DNA from 2 places in the Brevibacterium sp. 50QC2O2 genome. Region 1 is predicted to be linked to the other one. Evidence: predicted binding sites of a transcription regulator. Region 1 holds the regulator's gene; the other holds the start of a gene.

Region 1 (8,524 bases):
GGCCAGGGGCGCCACTTCGATGACCCCGGTGTCCAACAGCGTCTTGATGTGGTCGGGATCGATCATATTGTGCAGTGCATCGTAGAGCGGCCGCACATAGGGGTCGATCTTCTCGTCCAGGGAACCGGGCAGGAAGCCCAGGTGCTCCCCCGCCTCGACGGCCGGCCTGGTCAGGATGATCCGCGCCACCTCACGGTGCTGCAGAGCGGTGACGGCCATGGCCATGGCCAGATATGTCTTCCCGGTACCGGCCGGGCCGGTGCCGAAGGTGATCGTGTGGTTCCGGATCGCATTGACGTACTGGTGCTGGCCGAAGGTCTTGGGCCTGATCGACGTGCCCCGGTGGGACAGGATGTTCGCCCCCAGGACGTCGGCGCCTGCCGCGGGCTCGCCCCATAGGCGTTCCACGGTCTCCGGATCGTTCGGCTGGCCCGCCGCCGCGAGTTTGCGCATTTCACCCAGGACGCGGACCGCTGCGTCGACATTCGCCTGCGATCCGGTGACGGTCACGTCATGGCCACGGACATGGAACCGGGTGTCGCCGGCCAGGGCCTCGAGGCGACGCAGTCCCGCATCTGCTGGACCGAACATCGCGACGGGGTCGACCTGGGCTCCGATGCTCATGCGCACCGTGACGGCCTCGGCCGGAGTCTCCGTGGTGCTGGGGGTCGTGTCTGCTGACTGAGTGTGCAGGGGGTTGTCCTTCCTGATGAGCCCGCCGGATTCCGCGCCCAGTCTACCGGTCCCGGCCACGCCCGGAATCATGCCCAACGGCCCAGGGCGACCTGGGCGATGCCGAGTGCGACGGGTCCTGCGGTCGAGGCCCGCAGAATCGTCGTGCCCAGCAGCGCCGGCCGGGCTCCGGCCGCCTGCAGCGCGGCGAGCTCGGCATCGGAGATCCCGCCCTCGGGTCCGACGACGAAGACGATCCTCTCCAGGTCCTCGGGCAACTGTGCCAATACCCGCGGCAGGTGCTCCTGCGCTGTTTCGTGCAGCACGATGCAGGCATCGCCGGGCCCCAGCTTGCCGGCCAGCGAGGTGCCACGGACCAAGTCGTGCAGAACGGGGACCCTGGACCGGCGGGCCTGCAGGGTGGCCGCCCGGAGAGTGTTGAGCCACTTCGCATGGGACTTCGCGGCCTTCTTCGCCGGCCAGTCGACGATCGAGCGCTGGGCCGCCCACGGCACGACCTCGTCGACGCCGACCTCGCAGGCGGCCTCGATCCCGGCCAGATCGCGGTCGCCCTTGGCCAGGGCCTGGACCAGGACCAGTGCGGGGCGCGGGGCGGGCTCCTGCACACAGGTGCGAACCCGCAGGCTCAGTGCCTCCGGGCTCGCGGTCTCGATGACTCCGCTCAACCGCAGACCGGCGCCGTCGATGATGTCCACCTCAGCGCCGGGGCCGAGTTTGCGCACGCGCACGGCATGGCCGGCCACTTCCGGGCCGAAACCCAGCAGATCGCCGACGGCGCCCGGCTGGGCGAAGGTCGACAGGAAAACGGGAGCTGTCATGTGCGCGCCTCAGCGTCCGGCGAACTTGTCGCGCAGGCGGGAGAAGGGGCCCTTGGCGTGCTTCTCGGCACTGGCATCGACCAGGCCGGAGGCATCGTGCTCGCCGCGCATTCCGGCGAGGCGCTCGAGCAGCTCCCGCTGTTCCTCGGTGACCTTCTGCGGAGTCTGCACCAGAATCGTCAGGACCAGATCGCCGCGGCTGTTACGGCGCAGCCGGGTTGCGCCCAGGCCGGCCAGCCGGGTCTGCGTGCCCGATTGGGTGCCGGCCTCGATGTCGACCTCGCGCGGCCCGTCGAAGGTGTCCACCGTGACGCTTGTGCCCAGGGCCGCTGCCGTCATCGGCACCCGCAGGGTAGCGCGCAGATTATCGCCATCACGGCTGAACACGGGGTCCTCGGCGACGGCGACCTCCAGGTGCAGATCCGCCGCGGGGCCGCCCCATGGCCCGACCTCGCCCTGCCCGGTCAACAGGATCCGGGTGCCCTCGCGGACTCCACCGGGGATCTTGACGCTGAGCGTGCGCTCGGTGCGCACACGGCCCTCGCCATGGCAGGAATTGCACGGATCGGGGATCACGGTGCCGAAACCCTGGCAGTTCGAGCACGGCTGGTTCGTCACCATATTGCCCAGCAGGGTGCGGGTCGTCTGGCGCACGGAGCCCTGCCCGTGGCACAGCGAGCAGGTGTCGTAGTCGGTACCGGGGCGGCAGCCGGAGCCGTCGCAGGTCTCGCACCGGGCCGCGGTCGAAATCGACAGTTCCTCGGTCCCCCCGAACACCGCGGTGCGCAGGTCGATCTGCAGGTCGACCAGGGCGTCCTGACCGCGCTGCGCGCGCGGGATCGGGCCACGGCCGGCTCCTGCTCCCCCACCGAAGAAGGTCTCGAAGATATCGCCGAAGCCCCCGAAGCCGGCGCCGCCGAAACCACCGGCCGCCTGGCCGTACTCGCCACCGCCGTTATCGTAGTTGCTGCGCTTGACCGGATCGGAGAGCACCTCGTAGGCCACGGAGACCTGTTTGAACTCCTCTTCGTGTCCGGGGTTGACGTCCGGGTGGAGCTTGCGCGCCAACTTCCGGTAGGCCTTCTTGATCTCCTCGGGCGCCGCGTCGCGCGCCACGCCCAAGGTCTCATAGTGATCGCTCACGTGTTTCCTTCGTCTTGAGTCGTATCGGATGCTTGTCTCCGCGCCCGCCTAGTCGGACAGGATCACGGATACGTACTTGGCGACCGCGCGCACCGCGGCCATCGTGGTCGGGTAATCCATTCTGGTGGGGCCGAGCACCGCCAGCCTGGCCCCGGCTTCCGGCCCCCCATAGGGACTGGCGATCACGGAGGTCGAGGAGAAGGACTCCAGGTCGTTCTCATGACCGATCCGCACCGCCACGGGTTCGGAATCCTGGGCCATCGAGGACAGCAGCCGCAGGAGCACGACCTGCTCCTCGAAGGCGTCGAGCAGCGGGGCGATCTGCGAGAAGAACTCGCCGCCGGCGCGCGCCAGGTTGGCGGTGCCCGCCATCAACAGACGGTCCTGCCTGCCGAGTCGGGCCAGGTCCTTGAGCACCTCGGCGAGCCGGGCGCCGGCCGCTGCGTGCTCGGCGGGCACCTGGAGGTCGTCCAGGGCTGTGTCGATCCGGGCCAGCCGGACCCCGCGCAGCGCCCGATTGACACCATCGCGCAGAGCCGTGGGATCCACCGGCACCACGTCATCGCCCAAGTCGACCACGCGCTGTTCGACCTGGCCGGAATCCGTGATGAGGACCGCCAGCAGGCGGCCCGGAGTCAATTCGACCAGTTCGACGTGGCGCACCCGGGTCTGCGAGGCCGTCGGGTACTGGACGAGCGCGACCTGGTGGGTCAGCCCCGAGAGCAGCCGAACGGTGCGCTCGAGCATATCGTCGATGTCGACCGGTGCCTGGAGAACCCGGGAGATGGCACGGCGTTCGGCCGTCGACAGGGGCTTGACGTCGTCGAGTCTGTCGACGAACACGCGGTAGCCCTTATCGGTGGGAATCCGGCCGGCCGAGGTGTGGGGCTGGGCGATCAGACCGTCCTGTTCGAGCGCTGCCATGTCATTGCGAATAGTGGCCGGGGACACCCTCAACCCGTGCCGGTCCACCAGCGCCTTCGAGCCCACCGGTTCATTGGTCGCCACGTAGTCCTCGATGATCGCCCGCAATACCCGATTCCTGCGGTCGTCGTTCACGGCCCCTCCTCAACTGACACGGTGTCGGCGGCTGCGTCCCCCACATTGGCACTCGAACACCCGGAGTGCCAATTCTACGCCGCGGACCCTGCGGGCCAAAATATCGTCGCTCACATCGGGTGGCTCCCACACCCGAACGGGGAACCGAGCTAGATTGGTGGGGTGACATTCACCGATCCCTATGGCCGCGATGTGCTCTCCGGAGGCCGCAGCGCCCACCGCAGGCCGAGTTCCCAAAAGGTGCCCGCCGACCCCGGCCTGGTCGTCGAGGAGGTCGCCACCGGTTTCGTCGGCGCGATACTGCAGGTGCAGAAAGCCCCCGGGGGCTTCTCCGTGGTGCTCGAGGACCGCATGGGCACGCGGCGCGCCTTCGAACTGGGCGCAGGCTTCTGGATCGACGGCCGTCCGGTCGAATTAACCCGGCCCAAGCACAGGGGACCCGAATACAGGATCGGTGCCGATGGCGCACCGGGAGCGCGCCGGACCCAGGCGGGGCCCCCTCCGGGGCGGACCGCCTCCGGGTCGATCGCAGTACCCGAGAGCCCCGCCCGTGTGGCCAGGCCCAGCCGGATCTGGGTCGAGGGAAAGCACGATGCCGAACTGGTGGAGAAGATCTGGGGCGAGGACCTGCGCTATGAGGGCGTGGTCGTCGAACCCCTGGGCGGCCTCGACGTGCTCGCCGAGCGGCTCGCCGAGTTCCGGCCCGATGCGCAGCACCGGGTCGGAGTGCTGGCCGACCACGTGGTCAGCGGCTCGAAGGAGTCCAGAATCGCCGCCGAGGTCATGTCCCACCGCGCCTACTCCGGCAGCGTCCACATCATCGGTCACCCGTTCATCGACATCTGGGCCGCCGTCAAACCCGCGGTGGTCGGCATCCGGGCCTGGCCCGAGGTCCCCAGGGGCGAGGACTGGAAACTGGGCACCCTGGCCCGGATCGGCTGGCCCCACGCCGACCACCGCGATACGGCCAGGGCCTGGGCGAGGATCCTGCGCAGTGTGAGCACCATGGGAGATGTCGATCCCGCGCTGTCCGGCCGGGTCGAGGAACTCATCGACTTCGTCACAGTCGGGCACTCCTGAACACGCGCCCCGACCTTGGAAAAGGCTTTGAATAGCACTCGTAGCGCCGGATTTGCCAAACCCCATGTGGTACCCGGCGTGGTGCGCCGGGTAGGGTGTGCTCAGTACGACACCGTCCCGCAGCCGATTCGAGGAGGAAGACCATGAGTCAGGACCCCCACAACGAACAGCCCGAGCAGAACGCTCTCGGACAGAACTACGGACAGGGATACGGGCAGAACCCGGATTACGCCCAGAATCCGCAACAGAACTACGGCCAGCCGGGCTATGGACAGCCCGGCGCCCAGTCCTACTACCAGCCGGGCCAGCAGCCCTTCACCGGCCCGCAGGCCTCGACCCAGTTGCCCGAGGGCGTCTACGGCGAGGGCTCCGAGGCCTTCTGGCGGGCCAGCCCGAACGATCGCACCACAAGCCTGTGGGTTGGGATCGGACAATTGTTGACCGGCTGGATCGTGCCCCTCATCCTCTTCCTTGTAAAGAAAGATGAGTCAGCATTCGTCAGGGAACACAGCAGGCAGGCGCTGAATTTCGGGATCACCATTGTCATTGCCAATGCTGCAATCTCCATCATCACAGTGGTCACATTCGGCATCGGTGGGATTCTCTACTTCGCAACAGCAATCGTGCAGATCGTCTTCGGCATTCTGCAGGCTGTTGCCGCCAACAAGGGCCAGGGATACCGTTACCCCATGACCATCCAGTTCATCAAGTGAACGCACCGCGAGTGTGAGCCGCACCTGCGCAACCGAGGGCCCCGGAGTAATCACTCCGGGGCCCTCGGTGTTCTGTGCCGGGGCCGCCGCATGGCGTTCAGATCAGCAGATCGCTCAATTCCCTGACCATGTAGTCGGCCATCAGGCGCCCGGAGACAGTGGGCGCGAACCAGATCGGATCGTCCTCCAACAGACCCATCCGCTCGAACCGGTTCAGGTACGCCGTGGCCCCATCCGGCAGCGAATCGCGCCGCAGGCCATGTTCGATCCGCGCTGCCAGCATGATCCGCTCGACTTCCCGGGTGTCCGGTCCGAGGACTTCCCGGCCCACTGCCGGGGACTGGCCCGCTGCCAGCCGGGCCGCCCAGGCACGCGGATGCTTCGCGTTCCAGAATCGGGTGCCGCCCACATGCGAATGGGCGCCGGCGCCGAACCCCCACCAGTCGCCCTCCTGCCAATAGGCGAGGTTGTGCCTGCAGCGGGTATCCGGGCCAGTAGAAAAATTGCTGACCTCGTACCAGTGCAGTCCAGCGGCCGCGAACAGCGCGTCCGCCAGTTCGTACTTATCGGCCAGATCGTCCTCATCGGGCATCGGGAGTTCTCCACGGCGCACCTGCGACCCCATCTTGGTGCCGGGCTCCACGATCAGCGAGTACGCCGAAATATGGTCGGGCTCGTTGGCCAGGGCGACTTCCACAGAGCGCCGCCAGTCTTCCAGTGACTCCCCCGGGGTGCCGTAGATCAGGTCGAGGCTGACCTGCAGGCCGGCGGCCTTGATCCACTGCACGACCTCGGGAATGCGCCGCGGATCGTGGGTCCGATCCAGGGTCTCCAGCACGTGCGGCACCGCCGATTGCATGCCCAGGGAGATCCGGGTGAAACCCGCGGCGGCCAGGGTGTCGATGTACGCAGGTGTCAGGGTGTCGGGGTTGGCCTCGGTGGTGACCTCGGCCCCGGCGGCCAGGGGCCAGCGCTCCTGCAGGTTCTGCAGCACGCCGGCCAGCACCTCGGCCGCCAGCAGGGTGGGCGTGCCGCCGCCGAAGAACACGGTGTCCAGGGGCCGCCTCGCCACCCCCGCCCGGTTGAGCACTCCTGCGGCAAGGTCCATTTCCGCGGCGATCCCCGCCCGGAAGTCCTCCCGGTTCGCACCGGGGCCCAGATCCGTCGAGGTATAGGTGTTGAAATCGCAGTACCCGCAGCGCACGCGGCAGTAGGGCACGTGGACGTAGGCGCTCCAGGTCCGTTGTGCACTGCCCTGTGCCACGCCGGCGGGCAGAGCGCCCGTGAGCGGCGGGATGTCGCCGATGGGCTGGGCCGGCACCCTACTTGTCCTTGCCCTTGCCGTCCTTGGAGCCGCCGCCATCGGAGGACAGGGCTGCGATGAAGGCCTCCTGCGGGACCTCGACGGAACCCACCATCTTCATCCGCTTCTTGCCCGCCTTCTGCTTCTCCAACAGCTTGCGCTTACGGCTGATATCGCCGCCGTAGCACTTCGAGAGCACGTCCTTGCGCATAGCCCTGATGGTCTCGCGCGCGATGATGCGCGAGCCGATGGCCGCCTGGATCGGCACTTCGAACTGCTGGCGCGGGATCAGGCCGCGCAGCTTCCCGGCCATCTCCACCCCGTAGGCATAGGCCTTGTCCTTGTGCACGATCGCGGAGAACGCGTCCACTGCGTCCCCGTGCAGCAGGATGTCGACCTTCACCAGGTCCGCTGCGGCCTGGCCGTCGTCGTTGTAGTCCAGCGAGGCGTAGCCCTTGGTCCGGGATTTGAGCTGGTCGAAGAAGTCGAAGACGATTTCGGCCAGCGGCATCCGGTAGCGCAATTCGACACGGTCCTCGGACAGGTAGTCCATCCCCTGCATCTGTCCGCGCTTGGACTGACACAGCTCCATCACGGCGCCCACGAACTCGCTGGGGGTCAGGATCGTGGCCTTGACCATGGGTTCGCGGACCTCTTTGATCTTGCCGTCGGGATACTCGCTGGGGTTCGTGACCTCGCGGGCACTGCCGTCCTCCAGCGTCACCTGATAGACCACGGATGGGGCCGTGGCGATGAGGTCGAGGCCGAATTCCCGCTCCAGCCGCTCCCGGATGATCTCCAGGTGCAGCAGGCCCAGGAAACCACAGCGGAAGCCGAAGCCCAGGGCGGCCGAGGTCTCCGGTTCGTAGACCAGGGCGGCATCGTTGAGCTTGAGCTTGTCAAGGGCATCGCGCAGGTCCGGATAGTCCGAACCGTCGATCGGGAACAACCCGGAGAACACCATCGGTTTGGGATCCCGGTAGCCGCCGAGGGCCTCTTCTGCGGGCTTGCGCGCATTCGTCACGGTATCGCCCACGCGGGACTGGCGGACGTCCTTGACGCCGGTGATGAGGTAACCGACCTCGCCCACGCCCAGTCCATCCGAGGGGTGAGGCTCCGGGGTCGAGGCGCCGATCTCCAGCAGTTCGTGGGTGGCGCCGGTGGAGAGCATTTCGATCTTCTCGCGCGGGGCCAACTTGCCATCGACCACGCGGACGTAGGTGACGACCCCGCGGTAGGTGTCGTAGACGGAGTCGAAGATCATCGCCCGGGCCGGCGCATCGGGGTCGCCCACCGGCGCGGGGACCTCGCCGACGATCTTGTCGAGCACCGCGTCCACGCCCTCGCCGGTCTTACCGGACACGCGCAGGCAGTCCTCGGGCTCGCAGCCGATCAGATTGGCCAGTTCCTCCGCGTACTTCTCCGGCTGCGCCGCCGGCAGGTCGATCTTGTTGAGCACGGGGATGATCGCCAGATCGTTCTCCAGCGCCAGATACAGATTCGCCAGGGTCTGGGCCTCGATACCCTGTGCCGCGTCGACCAGCAGCAGAGTGCCCTCGCAGGCGGCCAACGAGCGGGAGACCTCATAGGTGAAGTCGACGTGACCGGGGGTGTCGATCATGTTCAGCGCGTACGGGGTGCCGTCGACCTCCCATGGCATGCGAACGGCTTGGGATTTGATCGTGATGCCGCGTTCACGTTCGATGTCCATCCGG
Region 2 (8,524 bases), on a different contig from region 1:
GGCGATGGCCAACGACTCCGATTACGGCTTGGCGGCCTATGTGTTCACCCACGATGTGGACCGCGCCCTGCGTGTGGCGGATGCGATCGAGTCCGGCTGGGTGCAGGTCAACCAGGGTGGCCCGCAGATCGTCGGTCAGTCCTACGGCGGGATGAAGACCTCGGGCTTCGGCCGCGAGGCATCCCTGGAGGGCATGTTGGAGGGCTTCACACAGATCAAGCAGATCAACGTCCACATCGCACCCCGGGACTGAGCGTAGGGAGTTCGAGCCCCGTCGTTACTGGCAACAGCTGGTAGCGGCGGGGCTCTTTCGTTCCTGATGCCACCCAGCGCATCTGCTACCACTGCTGCCACCGAAACAGAGAAACTCTATTCGGCAAACATCGGAAACCAGTTTCGAATAAACCCTTCCCTTCATGAGTGGCCTGCGCTACACTTGAGGTAGGTCAGGAAACCCGAATCGGACAGCAAAGTCCCGTCAGGTTTTACGGCTCGTCTTCCCCGACACAGTCACAACACGCGTGTGCTGAATACTCAGTGCGGCTTCTGACAGCAGCGTCCGGACCCGGGTCCGGTACAGGAGGAGGGGAGAGATCATGACCATTGATTCCACCCTCCCACGTGCTGGTTCCCCCGATGATGACAAGAACCCTGGGGTCTTCGCCCGCCCGGCGGACCCCTTGCTGACCCCCGACGATTGGGAGCGTTTGCAGGAGATCGCTCCGGAACTCGTTCACGCCAGTGAGTCACTCGCTGGTCTGGGTGCCGGTGTGGGTACGGATCCCAGTCTTGACGCTTCCGACCTGCTCCTGGTGCTCAAGGGAATCGAACACCTGTCCCGCGTGACCGCCTCGACCGAGGCTGTTGTTCTGGCGCGGGCCGAATACGAGGTGCCCACTGTTGATTATGGTGCGAAGACTCTTCCGGCCCTGGTGACTCGCCTGTTGAGGATTGATGGGGCGGCCGCGAGGCGGCGGGTGCGGTTCGCACACGCGATCGGTGCCGGCCGGTCTTTAACGGGTGCGCGTCTGGAACCCGCCTACCCGCATGTTGCCCTCGCCCTGGCGGACGGGGGTGTGTCGGTGGATCAGGCGCAGGCGGTGATCCGGGAGATCGAGAAGATCCCCCACCAGGTCCGGCATGTTCATCACGCCACGGCCGAGAGGCTACTCGTGGACACGGTGCCGAGTGTTGATGTGGACCAGGTTCGTGTGTTGGGTTCTCGGATTCGAGCCTACCTGGATCCCGATGGACGCTTCGCCGAGGTTCCACCGTTGGTTGATGAGTATCACGTGACGGTGACGCCGCGGAGGAATGGTGCGTGGAATCTCACGGGTCTACTGGATCCGGTGACGGGTGGGAAGTTGCATGGGCTCTTGACGAATCGGCAGGAGCCCGGAGTGCTGGTGGAGGACGCGACGGGAGCGGGTGCGGTTACTGAGGTCGGTGGCCTGGATGCGGTTCCTGCCGACACGGTCTGGGGAGAGGGCGCGGGTGTGCCCGGTGGCGGAGCTGAACCCGGGGCTGGGCTCGATGAACCCGGCTGCGATCTGCCACCCGGTGACCTGCCGGCTAGCGCGGTGACGGTTGATGGGCAGCCCACGACGAAAGCGGATCATCCGTTTGGGTATCGGGAGCGGCCCGATGGGGCACGTCGTCATGACATGTTCGCGACCTTGATTGACCGGGCTGCGGGTTCGGGTCCGCAGGGTGCGGGGATGGCCCTGGTGGTCACGGCGACTGCTGAAGAGTATGCGCAGGACAAGGCGGAGGTCGAGTCCACGGCAGGCCCGATCGGGTTGCAGGATCTGGAATCCCTGTCTCCGGGTGCCCTCGTGTACTTCCAAGCCACACAGCCAGGTACCCGGGAAGTCACCGTGCACAGTGCTAGTCGGTTTGCTACGCGGCGGCAGGTTGAGTTGATCGCCGCTCGTGATCGGGGGTGCACGTTCCCGGGGTGTGATATGCCGGTGGGGTGGTGTGATGCCCACCATATGATCCCCTGGTCCTCTGGTGGACCCACGACGGTGGCGAATCTGACCTTGGCGTGCCGGTTCCATCACACGTGGCATGACCAGCATGGGTGGCGGGCCGAACTGATTGGTGGTTTGCCTGCCTGGATTCCTCCCCGGCATGTGGATCTGGAGCAGCGGCCGGTGTTTCATTCCCGGTTCGCGGCTGCTCTGGTGGATGTGAGTGCTGCGTGGAACGCTGCGGGTTTGCCGCCGGTGTGGGTGCCGGAGGATTTCTCCCCACCTGACTGGGACACAGAATCGGACCTGAGCGACCCACCCGATCCACCAGGCCCGCCAGACTCGTCTAAGACTTCGGGTTCACCGGGTTCATCCACGACATCGGGGACCGGCACTCTGCCTGCCACAGGTGCTCTGGGTGCCTGCACATCCGGCACCGGTCCTCCGGGTCCCGGCACGCCGTGGGGCACTCATGGGTCCTACACCGGGGATGCGGGCATCGCCCCCGATGCCGATGACACGGATCTCCCACCCTTCTGAACCGGGTAAGCAGGCTGTCTCAAACGGGCAGCTCGCAGAAATCAACCTGGAATAGACGGCACAGGGGCTGCCCGTCAGCTCCGTGGTCTCTTTATTTCATGACTAGTGATTTCACGACTAGTGCAGGTTACCCCGGCTTCTTCTCCAACCTTTCCCCGGCTGTGGGTACTTTCCCTGATCATTGGCTGATGGACATTCCCAGAACCGTGTGGTTGAGGGGCGGGCAGCCTCGGGCCGGTTAAACTATCGGGGACGAAGGAGGAAGGTGTGATGGTCGAAGCCGAGAACACTCAAGCTGAGAACACCGGCGGCGCGGCCGCGTGCAGTGGGCTGACGGACTTCGAAGCCGCGGTGCTCGAGTTCGAAGCGCAGTGGCCCGTGTACTCCGGAGCTAAGGACAGGGCCATCCGGGAAAGTTTCGACCTGGGTGCGGCCGACTACTTCCAAGCCCTGGGCGCACTGCTCGACGACCCCCGCGCCTACATCGCAGATCCCATTCTGATCAAACGGCTGCGCCGGATCCGTGACACCCGACAGCACGGCCGTGCCGCCCACCGAATCGCAAAGTAGGAACATGACGCATCAGTATCCCGAGGACGAGTTCGACAACCTGCAACCGGTGTCGAAGAAGGGTGCGCACCGCCGCCCCGCAGGCCCCCTGAGCCAGGGCGCGGCGATCACCCTGGTGACCGTCCTGGCCATCGTCGCCCTCCTGCTGGTCGGCGGGACGATCAACATCATCAAGCGCTCCGCCGGTGATCCGGAGACGGTCGCGGAACAGGGCGCCGCCGCCGATGCGACCCAGGGCGATGACGGCAAGGACGGCGACGGTAAGGACGAGAAGTCACAGGGGGGATCGGCATCGAGCGCGCCGACCTCCGGTGAGTCGTCCGAACCCACGGCGACCGGGGACTCGGACGTCGACAAGTCGGATATCGAGGTCGGGGTGTTCAACGCCTCGGGCAAGACCGGGGCTGCCGCCAAGCTCAAGTCGACCCTGGAGAACCGGGGCTGGACGGTCACCTCGACGGGCAACCAGTCCTCGGCGTCGAAGAGCACAACCGTGTACTACAAGGAGTCCTCGAACGAGGAGGCCGCGCAGACCCTGGCCGAGGAGATCGGCGCCACGGAGACCAAACAGTCGACCCGTTTCAGCACTGATCTGGCAGTTCTTCTCTGTACCGATCTGGCTGAGTGACAGGGCGGCTCCCACACGATTTCGCAACAATCCGGCAGTCTCATTGCAGCTTTGTCATAAAAGCCGCCACCGACGGGTAATGGCCCTACGGGTGAACTATGGTGGACACCGTCGTGCGGCCGATCCTGACCGTGCGGCTTGTATCAGAGCAATAATGGAGTCATCATGACGCAAGGCACAGTCAAGTGGTTCAACGCCGAAAAGGGCTACGGTTTCATCACCGTCAACGGCGCTGACGACGACGTTTTCGTCCACCACACCCAGATCCAGATGGACGGATACCGGTCGCTTGCCGAGGGCCAGGCCGTTGAGTTCGAGATCGGTGAGGGCAGCAAGGGTCCGCAGGCGGAGAACGTCACGCCGCTGTGATCGACGGTCGATCACCGGACTTTCGGTCCCGCTGAACCGTGTGGGGCGGAACATCCTGGGGATGTTCCGCCCCACTGGTCATTCACGCTTTCATCCCGCGGCGAAATCGAGCGCGTTCCGCGGCCAGGATTTTGCACTCTCCCGGTGAGAGTGCTAAATCTATAGGTGGTGAAAGCCATCATCGTGGGTAGTGGCTGCGGGTGTCTGTGGAAGGGAAACAGGCATTCAGTAGTCGGCCGTCGCGGGCGCTGGCGATGAGGGTTCAACAATCCACCCCGTACAGGGAGGACGCTAGCCACCATGGCAAAGCTCATTGCATTCGACGAAGAAGCGCGTCGTGGCCTCGAAACCGGTCTGAACACCTTGGCTGACGCAGTCAAGGTCACGCTCGGACCGCGCGGCCGCAACGTCGTGCTGGAAAAGAAGTGGGGCGCACCGACCATCACCAACGATGGTGTGTCCATCGCCAAGGAGATCGAGCTCGAGGATCCGTACGAGAAGATCGGCGCGGAACTCGTCAAGGAAGTCGCCAAGAAGACCGACGACGTCGCAGGTGACGGCACCACGACCGCCACCGTCCTGGCCCAGGCGCTGGTCCGCGAGGGCCTGCGCAACGTCGCAGCCGGAGCCGATCCGGTCGGCCTGCGCCGGGGCATCGAGAAGGCTGTCGCGGCCGTGACCGCGACCCTGCTCGACTCCGCCAAGGAAATCGAGACCAAGGAACAGATCGCAGCCACCGCGGGCATCTCCGCCGGCGATCCGGCGATCGGTGAGCTGATCGCCGAGGCGATCGACAAGGTCGGCAAGGAAGGCGTCGTCACCGTCGAGGAGTCGAACACCTTCGGCCTGGAGCTGGAGCTCACCGAGGGCATGCGCTTCGACAAGGGCTACATCTCCGGTTACTTCGTCACCGATACGGAACGCCAGGAGACCGTTCTGGAGGATCCCTACATCCTGATCGCCAACTCGAAGATCAGCAATGTGAAGGACCTGCTGCCCGTCCTGGAGAAGGTCCAGCAGTCGGGCAAGCCGCTGCTGATCATCGCCGAAGACGTCGAGGGCGAAGCCCTGGCGGTTCTGGTGGTCAACAAGATCCGTGGCACCTTCAAGTCCGTCGCCGTCAAGGCACCGGGCTTCGGTGACCGCCGCAAGGCGCAGCTGGCCGATATCGCCATCCTCACCGGTGGCCAGGTCATCGCCGAAGAGGTGGGCCTGAAGCTCGAGAACGCCACCGTGGATCTGCTGGGCACCGCCCGCAAGGTCGTCATCACGAAGGACGAGACGACGATCGTCGAAGGTGCCGGCGACTCCGAGGAGATCGCGGGCCGCGTGGCCCAGATCCGTGCGGAGATCGAGAACACCGACTCCGACTACGACCGTGAGAAGCTCCAGGAGCGCCTGGCCAAGCTGGCCGGCGGCGTGGCCGTCATCAAGGCCGGTGCCGCCACCGAGGTCGAGCTCAACGAGCGCAAGCACCGCATCGAGGACGCGGTGCGCAATGCGAAGGCGGCTGTGGAAGAGGGCATCGTCGCCGGCGGCGGCGTTGCCCTGATCCAGGCGGGCGCCTCGGCGTTCGACACGCTCGAACTGACCGGCGACGAGGCCACCGGTGCTGCGATCGTCAAGGTCGCCATTGAGGCCCCGCTCAAGCAGATCGCGACGAATGCGGGCCTGGAGCCCGGCGTCGTGGCCGAAAAGGTCCGCACGCTGCCCATCGGACACGGCCTCAACGCCGCGACCGGCGAGTACGTCGATCTGCTGGGAGCCGGCATCAACGACCCGGTCAAGGTCACCCGTTCCGCGCTGGAGAACGCGGCATCGATCGCAGGCCTGTTCCTGACGACCGAGGCCGTCGTGGCCGATAAGCCGGAACCCGCGGCCCCCGCCGCGGATCCGACCGGCGGCATGGGCGGCATGGACTTCTGAGTCCGGTTCACCCAGTACCGACAACCGGCGGCGCACCCCGATCATAGGGTGCGCCGCCGGTTGTCTTCCAGGGCTCTACCCGGTCCGGGGACAGCAGGGTTTCAGTGCGCGCACAGACTCCCACTCCATAATTGAAGGCGTCGGATCAATCAGCTTGTATCGGGAGTAGTATCCATGGGGTTTGTCTTTCTCCTCATCCTCGCCATCATCGGCGTGGGGTTCTTCTGGTCGTCGCACAAGGAGAAACAGCGCCGGGTGGCCCAGCAGGCCGAAGAACTCGACATGGTCAGGCGGACCGCTGAAGAGGATGTCACCCAGTTCGGCGAACTGGTCGCAGATCTTGACATCGTCACCGCGGGCGTCCAGCTGGACGAAGGTGGCAGGCAGGACTACAAGCGGGCTCTGGAAGCCTATGACACCGCCAAGAACACACTGGAGGCGGTACAACGGCCCGAGGACATCGCGCATGTGACGCAGGCGCTGGAGGACGGCCGCTACGCCGCCAGCTGCGTGCGCGCCAGGGTCGAGGGCAAGCCACTGCCGGTGCGTCGCCCACCCTGTTTCTTCAACCCCCAGCACGGCCCCAGCGTCGAAGACGTCGACTGGGCTCCGGCGGGTGGGCGGTTGCGTCCCGTGCCGGTATGCGCGGCCGATGCCGAACGCCTGGCAGTGGGCGCCGAACCCGCCGTGCGCAAGGTACCGGGGGCGGATGGCTATTCCCGGCGCGCCTACTGGGAGGCGGGCCCCGCCTACGCCCAGTACAACCGCGGCTACTTCAACGGCTATGCCGGTTCGGGCATGCTGCCAGGGGTGCTGATGGGCGCGATGCTCATGGGCGGTATGGGACACGCCTTCGGCCCGATGGGCTGGGACCAGCAGGAGATGATGGCCGACGGTGACTTCGGTCAGGACATCACCGGTGGAGCCGATATGGGCGGAGACCTCGGCGGTGGGGACTTCGGTGGGGATATGGACTTCGGAGACTTGTTCTAGCCCCTCTGCCCGGTCTGGGATCTTCGCCTCGGCCCCTTTGACTTGTTGTGCCGGCGGCGGACTAGACTGGAGGACCATGGAAACCGTAGAGATCCGCGATGACAGTATCCGCCTGGGCCAGCTCCTGAAACTCTCCGGCATTGTCGAGGACGGGGCCATGGCCAAACAGCTCATCGCCGATGGGCAGGTCAGCGTAGATGGTCGCACGGAGACCCGCCGGGGTGCGACGATTCACCCGGGCGCCACTGTGGAACTCATGGGGGAGTCCTTCACCGTGGCCCGCGCCTGACACCGGCCCGGGCGCCGCAGAGGACGCACCGGGCCCCGGTGTGACGGAGATCGGGAACCTTATAGTGAGTCGGTCAGTCCCGGAGCGTCCCACACCGGTGACCACTTGGACAGATCGTCCTCGAATCGCAGATCGGCGCCGATGGCCGAACGGATGTTGAACTCCACTGCCGTATCGCGCCGGTTCGGTCCCACCTGGACGAAGGGGTAGAAGGTACCGCGCTTGTACAGGTAGACCAGTGCGGCATTGACCCCGGCAGAAGACCGGAAGTACAGGGTGGAGCACAGCAGCATGGGTCCGAATCCCTGGGCCTCGAGGCTGGAATTGACCGCGTGCATATTGGTCACCAGTCCTGGTACGTCGATCTCCGAGGAGGACACGACCTGCCACGTGAAACCGTAACCGTCGTTGACCTGGTGGACGGCCGCGGTCGGGTCGGATTCGATCAGTGCCCGACTCTCCGCTTCGACCTGGGCGAAGGCGCCTCCCTCCACTTGGCGGAACGCCACCCCGGCGAAGCCGGTCGGGGAGAAGTCGGTGGCGGCCTGCAGGGTCAGCGCCGCCGGTGGCAGAGCGAAGAGGTCGTCGAGGTTCGACTGCTTGGGCTTGGATCGGCCCAGCAGTGCGTCGAAGAATCCCATGGGGAGGTCTCTCTTTTCCTACGTCTCGTGTGGTCGGTGTCGGTGCGCGGGCGGTCGGCTCAGCCGCGCTGCGAGAGCTGGCCGGCGATCCGCTGCAGCTGATCGAGCCGCTGCTGCAGGGTGGGGTGGGTGGAGAACAGCTGCTTGACCGAGGAACCGTTGATGGCCGGTGCGAAGGCCAGGTGGTTGGCCGCGGAGACATCACGTAGATCCTGCTGGGGCACCCGCCCCATTTCCCCGGTGATCTTGACCAGGGCCGAGGCCAGGGTGGACGGCTGCCCGGTCAACAGGGCACCGGCCCGATCGGCTGCGAGCTCGCGGTAGCGTGAGAGCACGCGGATGAGGAAGAAGGACAGCGCGTAGACGACCGCTCCGACCACGGTCATCGCCAACATGACGATGGCGGCGTTGTTGTTGCGATCGCCGCCGCGCGATGGTGAGAACATCCAGGCGCGCATCATCAGTCCCGCGACCACGCCGGTGACTCCGGCGACGGTCATCACCGTGACATCGCGGTGGGCCACATGGGACAGTTCGTGGGACAGCACGGCCTCGACCTCGGCCGGTTCCAGGGTCTCCAGCAGCCCACGGGTCA

Evidence for each region. Region 1 encodes HrcA, which represses chaperone genes, less so after heat shock. Its sites were predicted from a motif close to TTNGCACTCGNNNNNNNCGAGTGCNAA; they were not measured.
Region 2: a site for HrcA is predicted at 4,211-4,237, ahead of groL (chaperonin GroEL). Genes of this name have one in related genera too.

What each region holds. Positions count from the first base shown of each region.
Region 1 covers NZ_JANIJZ010000006.1:187,145-195,668, reverse strand. Annotated here, with positions in the region: gene NQ038_RS07250 (PhoH family protein) at 1-624, opposite strand, end outside; gene NQ038_RS07245 (16S rRNA (uracil(1498)-N(3))-methyltransferase) at 762-1,511, opposite strand; gene dnaJ (molecular chaperone DnaJ) at 1,521-2,654, opposite strand; gene hrcA (heat-inducible transcriptional repressor HrcA) at 2,703-3,713, opposite strand; gene NQ038_RS07230 (DUF3097 domain-containing protein) at 3,876-4,793, shown strand; gene NQ038_RS07225 (DUF4870 domain-containing protein) at 4,937-5,506, shown strand; gene hemW (radical SAM family heme chaperone HemW) at 5,604-6,827, opposite strand; gene lepA (translation elongation factor 4) at 6,829-8,524, opposite strand, start outside.
Region 2 covers NZ_JANIJZ010000003.1:130,064-138,587, forward strand. Annotated here, with positions in the region: gene NQ038_RS03710 (aldehyde dehydrogenase family protein) at 1-253, shown strand, start outside; gene NQ038_RS03715 (HNH endonuclease signature motif containing protein) at 597-2,513, shown strand; gene NQ038_RS03720 (DUF3263 domain-containing protein) at 2,784-3,083, shown strand; gene NQ038_RS03725 (LytR C-terminal domain-containing protein) at 3,088-3,711, shown strand; gene NQ038_RS03730 (cold-shock protein) at 3,877-4,080, shown strand; gene groL (chaperonin GroEL) at 4,381-6,006, shown strand; gene NQ038_RS03740 (hypothetical protein) at 6,181-6,999, shown strand; gene NQ038_RS03745 (RNA-binding S4 domain-containing protein) at 7,076-7,288, shown strand; gene NQ038_RS03750 (hypothetical protein) at 7,348-7,929, opposite strand; gene htpX (zinc metalloprotease HtpX) at 7,989-8,524, opposite strand, start outside.